DNA from 2 places in the Fictibacillus sp. 23RED33 genome. Region 2 is predicted to be linked to the other one. Evidence: riboswitches for the same ligand, from Rfam matches in the RefSeq annotation. Region 2 holds a riboswitch; the other holds the start of a gene.
The links. Region 2 has a riboswitch for S-adenosylmethionine ahead of IHV09_RS04390 (2,3-diketo-5-methylthiopentyl-1-phosphate enolase). Riboswitches for the same ligand answer to the same signal wherever they lie in the genome.
Positions count from the first base shown of each region.

Region 1: it holds a riboswitch for S-adenosylmethionine, as region 2 does, so the genes downstream of both, IHV09_RS07280 (bifunctional homocysteine S-methyltransferase/methylenetetrahydrofolate reductase) here and IHV09_RS04390 (2,3-diketo-5-methylthiopentyl-1-phosphate enolase) in region 2, are expected to answer to the same signal.

Region 1 is NZ_JACZDX010000001.1:1,408,373-1,412,796, reverse strand. It holds gene cobA (uroporphyrinogen-III C-methyltransferase) at 1-340, shown strand, start outside; gene IHV09_RS07290 (sirohydrochlorin chelatase) at 341-1,093, shown strand; gene IHV09_RS07285 (NAD(P)-binding protein) at 1,109-1,747, shown strand; SAM riboswitch class I at 1,749-1,864, shown strand; gene IHV09_RS07280 (bifunctional homocysteine S-methyltransferase/methylenetetrahydrofolate reductase) at 1,929-3,779, shown strand; gene metH (methionine synthase) at 3,772-4,424, shown strand, end outside.
Region 2 is NZ_JACZDX010000001.1:834,600-839,023, reverse strand. It holds gene IHV09_RS04400 (methylthioribulose 1-phosphate dehydratase) at 1-184, opposite strand, end outside; gene IHV09_RS04395 (2-hydroxy-3-keto-5-methylthiopentenyl-1-phosphate phosphatase) at 181-855, opposite strand; gene IHV09_RS04390 (2,3-diketo-5-methylthiopentyl-1-phosphate enolase) at 852-2,093, opposite strand; SAM riboswitch class I at 2,171-2,290, opposite strand; gene IHV09_RS04385 (pyridoxal phosphate-dependent aminotransferase) at 2,530-3,705, opposite strand; gene IHV09_RS04380 (carbon-nitrogen family hydrolase) at 3,727-4,424, shown strand, end outside.

The DNA.
Region 1 (4,424 bases), 570 kb from region 2:
CGAAGAAGATGAACTGAAATGGGAAAGTCTAGCGAACGGTATTGATACATTAGCAATCTATATGGGAGTGGGCAACCTAGGTTATATTTGTGAACAGTTAACAAAAAACGGAAAAAGTAAAGAAACACCGGTTGCTCTCGTTCAATGGGGTTCCTTAGAAAGTCAACGAACCGTTACAGGTACACTCGATACGATTGAGGATATTGTGGTTAGAGAACATATTGAAAATCCTAGTATGATCATTGTTGGTGAGGTCGTTCGTCTTCGCAGTGAACTGAAATGGTTTGAACAGCTGAACGATGAACGGAATAAGCTTGCTGACGTAAGAGAGGCTTTATAAGTGAAGGCATTGCTCTTTATCTGTCACGGTACAAGACTGGAAAAAGGACGTATGGAAGCAGAAGAATTTGTGAGACTGTGTATGGCACAAATTGATGTGCCCATTAAGGAGATTTGTTTTCTAGAGCTTAGTGAACCCTCTATCACTCAAGGTTTTGAAACCTGTATAGAAAAAAGAGCTACAAGCATCTCTGTCATTCCTGTGTTCTTATTAAGTGCGAACCATATAAAAATAGACATACCGAATGAGCTTCAGCAACTGCAGACTACTTATCCAGAAGTTGAAGTGAATTACGGACGTCCTTTCGGTGTACATCAAGCCATTTCACATTTGTTATGGGAGAAGATCATTAAAAGCGCGGTTACGTTAAGAAAAAATTCACATATCCTTCTAGTGGGCAGAGGTAGCACCGATCTAGATGTAAAGCGGGACCTAGAAGCAATAGCATCTAACGTTCAAGATCATTATGGAATTCCTAGTATTCAAGTTTGTTTTTTAACTGGTTCAGAACCAAGTTTTGAAGAAGCACTTTGGAGTAGCAGTGAATTATATGAGCAAGTTATCGTGGTGCCTTACCTTCTATTTTCAGGACTATTAATAAATGGAATAAAACATACGATAATTCGCTATCAGCAGCAAACCACACAAAACGTAACTCTTTGTGAGACGCTTGGCTACCATCCTATCCTTAAAGACGTTTTACTCACACGAATACATGAAACACTTGAAACAAAGAAGTATGCATGTTCTTAAAAAGAGAGGAATGCTATGTATCCTATTCACATAAATTTGTCTGGTAGAACGGTTGTAGTAGCTGGCGGTGGTCTAGTAGCACATCGTAAAATTAATGATCTATTGAATGAAGAGGCAAAAATTACAGTAATCAGCCCAGCAGCTCTTAATGAAATTCAAGAATTGCATGCTGAACGAAAGCTGACTTGGATCGAAAGAGAAGTGGAACGTGCTGATTTGGAAGAAGCGTTTCTAATCATTGCTGCAACCAATAGTAAAGAGATTAATTCTTGGATTGCAGAACAAACAAGTTCGAAACAGCTTGTGAATGTTGTTGACCAACCAGACCTGGGCAACTTTATTGTTCCTAGTGTCGTAAAGAGAGGGAAACTCATTTTATCAGTTTCTACTTCTGGAGCTAGTCCAAGTTTATCTAAATCGATAAAAAAAGAGCTTCAACAAAAATACAGTGAAGACTATGAAACGTATTTAAATTTTTTATTTCAATGCAGATCGATCATTAAGAAGGAATATCCGGAAAAAAATCGAAAAGACTTATTAACAAAGCTAACAGATCGGTCCTTTTTATATAACGAAGAAAAGCAACGCGCGTATAAACAGGAATTATTAAAGAAAATAGATCGCAATTTAGTAAACGAACCAATAAATGAATAAATCCTTATCAAGAGAGGTAGAGGGAGCGGCCCTATGAAACCTCAGCAACCAGCAGCTACTAGCTGAAAAGGTGCTAATTCCTGCAAGTTCGGTTTGTTGAACTTGTAAAGATAAGAAGACCCCGACGCTCAAAAAGTCTTCTTTAATAGAAGGCTTTTTATTTTTTATATAGGAGGCAGTCATGAGTTTAATCACAGACTTAAAACAAAACAAGATATTAATCGGTGATGGGGCGATGGGAACCCTTCTGTATTCGTACGGATCCGACTTTTGTTACGAAGAGTTAAATCTTTCTCAAGAAGAGCAGATCTATAATATCCATCGTGCTTATTTAGATGCAGGTGCTGATATCATTCAAACCAATACGTATGCAGCGAACTATTCAAAGCTCGAACGCTATGGGCTTCAAGATCACGTAAAAGAGATTAATAAAGCGGCTGTTCAGATCGCCAGAAAAGCTGCTCATAAAGAATATGTTGTAGGTACGATCGGTGGCATACGCGGTATAAAACCAAATAGCATTTCTCTTGATGAGATCAAGCGCAGTTTTCGCGAGCAGCTGTATTGTTTGTTGATGGAGAATGTAGATGGCATCCAATTAGAAACCTATTATGACCTAGAAGAACTAGAAACGGTTTTAAAGATTGCTAGAAAAGAAACATCACTTCCGATTATTGCTCAAGTGTCATTACAGGAGGTCGGCTTTATGCAGGACCGCACTCCCATTTCAGAAGCTTTGACCTCTTTAGAGAACATTGGTGCTGATGTTGTGGGATTAAACTGTCGTCTAGGGCCGTATCACATGCTGATGACGCTTGAGGAAGTTGCATTACCGGATCAGGCAATTCTTTCAGCGTTTCCTAATGCATCGCTTCCTTCTTATACAGATGGCCGTTTTAATTATGAGGGGGATGCTGACTATTTTAAAGAATGTGCCCATTTGTTCAGGCAGCAAGGAGTTCGTCTATTAGGAGGATGCTGTGGTACGACACCTGCTCATATACATGCCTTCTCTAGTGAACTAAAAAACTTAGCACCTGTAACAGAAAAAGAAGTGAAACAAAGAAAACGAAAGATTGTGATTCAATCAGCATCAAAATCTAACTATGTACCTCTAAGTGAAGAAGTAAAGAAAAGGCAATCCATAATTGTTGAATTAGATCCACCACGTAAATTAGATACGTCACGTTTTATGGAAGGAGCAAAGGCGTTAAAAAAAGCGGGAATCGACGCACTTACCCTCGCTGATAATTCACTTGCATCACCACGTGTTTGTAACGCTGCATTAGGGTCGATTGTCCAATCCCAACTTAATCTTCGCCCGCTCGTTCATATTACGTGTCGCGATAGAAATTTAATCGGTCTTCAGTCTCATTTAATGGGGCTTCACACGCAGGGCATTCATGAAATACTCGCTGTAACGGGAGATCCTGCAAGCGTCGGAGATTTCCCAGGTGCGTCTTCTGTATATGATGTCACGTCATTTGAACTGATCAAGCTCATCAAACAGTTTAATGAAGGATTATCTCTATCAGGAAAAGAGCTTGGAGAAAAAACATCTTTCACTGTAGGAGCTGCTTTTAACCCTAACATCCGATCCATCGATAAAGCCGTTGAGCGGTTAGAGAAGAAAATTGCATACGGTGCAGACTACTTTATCAGCCAGCCTGTATTTTCAGAGCAAAGACTTATTGAAACGTATGAGGCAACAAAACATATTGATAAACCGATCTATATTGGAATCATGCCTTTAACCTCTTCCCGCAACGCAGAGTTTCTTCATCATGAAGTTCCCGGCATCAAACTATCGAACGCTGTGCGTGACCGCATGGGTAAGTATACAGATGATCCAAAACAAGCGTGCGAAGAAGGCTTATCAATTGCGAAGTCGTTATTAGACACAGCTATGGAACTCTTTAACGGCATCTACTTGATCACACCATTTATGCGTTACGAACTAACCGTTGAATTAGCACGATATACACGAGCGAACTCTCCATCACTTTTATCCAGGAGGTCACAGAATGCCTAAGTCATCAATAGAAAAACAGCTAAAATCAAAGATTTTAATCATGGATGGCGCGATGGGAACGATGCTTCAAGAAGCCAATCTCACTCCAGAAGATTTTGGCGGTGAAGCGTATGACGGTTGTAATGAGTATTTAAATGTAACGGCACCCCATGTTATCGAATCCATTCATTATAAATATCTTGAGGCGGGCGCTGATATCATTGAAACGAATACATTCGGCGGCACGAATCTTGTACTGGATGAATACGAACTAGGATATAGAGCATATGAGATCAATAAGCTTGGAGCAGAAATTGCAAGAAAAGCAGCTGATGCTGTTTCAACAGAACACTGGCCACGTTTTGTTGCGGGCTCACTCGGACCAACGACAAAAACGCTCAGTGTTACGGGCGGAACGACGTTTGATTCGTTAAGAAATGCTTATGCTGAACAAGCACGAGGATTGATTGACGGAGGTGCAGATTTTCTTATCTTAGAGACAAGCCAAGATATGCTAAATGTAAAAGCTGGCTTTCTAGGAATTGAGCAAGCTATTGAACAAACGGGAAAAAGAATCCCGCTCATGGTTTCTGGAACGATCGAGCCAATGGGAACCACACTTGCGGGTCAGTCAATTGAGGCTTTTTATATATCGTTAAAACACAT
Region 2 (4,424 bases):
CTACTAAAAGAAAGTCTTCAGAGGTACGTTTTGTTTTATCTTTTCCGCTTGCAGAAACGTAAAAAGCGAGCGGTGAGTCACTTACTTTAATCGATACGTTACCACTTGTTCCAGGAAACCAGTTCCGTGAAGCAAGCTCATCCTTTACATCTGCAAGCTCAATCCATCGTTGCTGTTTACTCAACTTTTCACACCTCTTTTCTCTAAGACATGAATGATGTCATGGAACGTTTCAAATGAAGTATATAGTATTTGGTTTTCTTCGCATTTTTCAATCAGATAATCTCTTGCGAAAACAACATCAGCCATCTTAGAAGCTTGAAGATCAGTAATTGAATCACCGATCACAATCTTTTCTGCTCGGGGATATTTCTCTTCAAGTCTTCTAATAACAGACGGTTTGCAACACCCACAATCATTGTCACATTGATCATCACACGCATTCGGCCAAGTGATTTTTATCGTGTCACTGGTAAAGTCACTGGCATTACAAAATACGTATTGTGAATCCAGCTTGTTTTCTAAAACAGGATGAACAAAAAAATCAATGCCGCCACTAACGATGTATAACGGAATTCTCTCGCTTTGAGTAAATTGAATAAATTCCTGAAAGCCATCTCTAATCTTAGAACGTGTTAAAACGAATTCAATAATCTCTTTCTTTTTATTCGAAGGAATTCTGGAAAACATTTTTCCTACACCTTCTCGTATCGAGATCGTTTCATTCAAGATTTCATTTACGATCGGCTGCCATCCCTCAGGTGAAAATTCTTCCATGATGGCGACGATGTTATCTTTTTCGGTAACAGTCCCATCAAAATCACAAAAGATTACCGATCGTTGTTGAGTTGTCATTTTACAGGAACACCACCCCAAAGCTCTAATGCTTTTTGAAGTTCTGCATGTTTTTCAGCAAAACTTTCAAAGTCTTCTTCTTTAACAACGGCATCTATCGCCTGACGGAAAGCACGTGCTCCACCGGCAGCTCCATCTGGGTGACCATGTATGCCTCCACCTGCATTTATAACGCTGTCCAAACCAAAGTCATTGTATAAAACCGGTGTTAGTCCTGGATGGATACCAGCTGAAGGGACTGGAAACGATTTGTTTAATGAGATGTTATCTGTTGTTAAGGCATCCGCAATGCTTAATGTTTCTTGACGATCAAGTGCTACACTTCCATATGGTGATGGGAACAACACAAGATCTGCTCCTGCATAACGAAGCAATTTGCCTAGTAATACTGAGTAACCAATTCCGTAAAGTGATGATGACCCTATAGCTCCGGATAGTGCAGGATGAGCCATAATCGGTAGTTGAATCTCTTTATCTTCGGCCAGTTCTTGCAATACATCTGGTCCGTAAGATAAAACGTTAAATAGTAATGCGTTTGCTCCTAATTCTGCTGCGCGCCTCGCTTTATCTCGAAGTTCACTCGTTCTGCCTGTTAAGTTAACTGCGTAGAGCGTCTTTTCGCCTGTTCGCTCGTGAACAGACTTTAATACTTCTTTAGCGATTTTCACTCTTTCTTCAAAAGGAGTGAGTGGGTTCTCAAAAAGAATTTCATCATCTTTTACAAGATCTACCCCACCTAAAGCCTGCTCATATAATTGCTGCTTGAAGAATGATAGATCTTTTCCGAGTACCCCTTTAAAAATACTCATAACTAGTGGACGGTTATGTACGCCTAAGATATCTCGAATTCCTGTTATTCCAAACTTAGGACCAGGAAATTGTTTTTCTAGCTCTCTATCAAACTCTAAATCTATGAGCTTGATCTCACCATCTAACGAAAGTTTACCGAAAACCGTCGTTAGAATTGCTGGAATATCATTTGAAAAGTTTGCTGATGGATAGGAAATCTTAAGCAAGCCCTTAGTTCTTTTACTTCCTAAAAATTGATCAGCACGTGGATCTTCAGGAAGTTCAATGACCTCTTCCACAATCCCTTTATGTTTTTTTAGCTGCTCTTTCTCAAGTTGAGGAAGATCTGTCCAAGAACCTACTGTAAGTCCTAGTGCAATTCCTTCCGCTTTTTTTTGTAAGTTTTCTTTCTTATCATGTACTAAGTACGTCGCTGTAATTTTACTCATGTTTGTCGTTCTCCTTTCAAAAACACAAAAAACCCCTTCACGAGGAAGGGGTGTCTACATATTGACAGTTCCACTTCCTCTTATCTCTCAGTCAACGTTCGACTGCAAGAATTAGCACCGTTTTCAGCTAATACATAATTAGCTGAATGGTTGCCGGGTTTCATCGGGCTAGTCCCTCCACCTGCTCTTAATAAGAGTGCAAATTGTTAGAATATAATTTTAATTGTGATTATGACAGGGTATGAACGATCTGTCAACCCTATCTTCTTTCTTCAGTGTATTGAAAGTGATTTGATTTCCGTTCCAGATGCTCGCTTTCCGGGGGGCGTGCGGTGAGCCCCTTGCCGCTTTGCGCCCTTAAGGGTCTCACCTGCCACACTCGTCCCCCAGGAGTCTCCCACCTTGCACTGCAATCAAATGTCAGTGGAGGTAAACACTAGTTATCGATTATTAGTTTAGCAATCCGATCAGCAGCCTCTATCAGACGTTCTTCAGACGTTAAAAGACCGGCACGTACATACCGATCGCCTTCGCTTCCGAATCCGATGCCTGGCGCGACTACGACGTGTGCTTTCTCTAGCAAATAGTCTGCGAAAGTTTCAGAAGTATACCCATCAGGTACAGGCAGCCAGCAGAAAAATGAACCTTTTGGCGATTCTACCTTCCAGCCGTTTTCGTTCAAACGTCCGATGAATGCATTTCGGCGACGTTCATATGTATCTACCAGTTCATCCACACATCGCTGTGGTCCGTTCAATGCCTCAGCCGCCGCGTGCTGGACAGCTCCGAACAAGCTTACGTAAAAATGATCTTGAAGTAGGTTAATAGATTCAATAACAGTTTCGTTTCCAACCGCGAATCCAACGCGCCATCCTGCCATGTTATACGTTTTAGAAAGGGTGTAAATCTCTATACCTACGTCCTTTGCTCCTTCTATCTGTAGAAAACTGACCGGCTTTTGTCCATCAAATCCGATTGCTCCATAAGCAAAATCATGGCACACGAGAATATCATGTTTGTTAGCGAGTTCTACTGTTTCTTTAAAAAAGGATTTTGTTGCAACCCCTGCTGTAGGATTGTTCGGATAGTTTAAGAACATAAGCTTTGCTTTGTTCAATACTGTCTCAGGTAATTCATCATACTTCGGGAGAAAGTCATTTTCTTTTCTTAAGGGCATCGTCTCCATAGTAGCACCAGCCATTGCAACACCTGACCAATAATCAGGGTATCCCGGGTCTGGAACGAGTGCAACATCTCCTTGATTTAAATAGCACTGCGATAGCTCTACTAAACCTACTTTCCCGCCAAAGAGTACGGCTACTTCTTTCTCAGGATCGAGTGTTACTCCATATTCTCGTTTATAAAAATCGGCAGCTGCCTGCTTCAAAAATCCATGTCCGCGAAACGGTGAATACTTATGAAAATCAGGTCTATCGGCTCCTTCTTTTAATGCATCAACAATATGCTGTGGAGTTGGTTGATCAGGATTCCCTTGTCCTAGATTAATAACATCAAAGCCTTGCTCTACATAGTAAGATACTTTTTTTACAAGCTTGGCGAAAAATTGCTCTGGCAGTTTCCCCATCACTTCTGCCTGCTCAAAACGTTTCACGACGATCACTTCCAGTCTAATTTGAATGTTCTTGAAATTCTAATCAGTTATGTTATACGCTTAAGGAAATTCTGTAAAGACTTTTTTTACAACCTGGAGGGTACAATCATGAAAATTGCCTGCATACAAGTTGACATTCAATATGGGAAACCTGATGAAAATTATAAACACATCGAAAATAAAATTCGTAAAGCCGTTAAACATCATAATCCTGATACGATCGTACTACCAGAACTGTGGGATACTGGGTATGATCTTACCCGATTAGATGAGATTAGCGATCATGATGGTGAGAAAGCAAAGAAATGGTTAAGCGAGTTATCTAAAGAGCTTGATACTAATATTGTCGGAGGGTCTATCGCATATCGTGAGAGTAACTCAGTTTACAACACGTCACTCACTTACAACCGAAACGGTGAACATGTTGGCACCTACTCAAAGGCTCACCTGATCACACTTATGGAAGAGGAAAAATATATCTCCCCCGGCAGTAATAGCAATCTGTTTACAATCGACGGTAATCTCTCGACCCTTGCTATCTGTTATGACATCCGTTTTCCTGAATGGATCCGAGCTCCTTTCATAAAAGGGGCAAAAATATTGTTCGTTCCTGCCGAATGGCCGATTCAAAGACAATCTCATTGGCGAGCATTGCTTATCGCACGTGCTATAGAGAATCAATGCTACGTTATTGCTTGTAACCGAGTTGGAAGCGACCC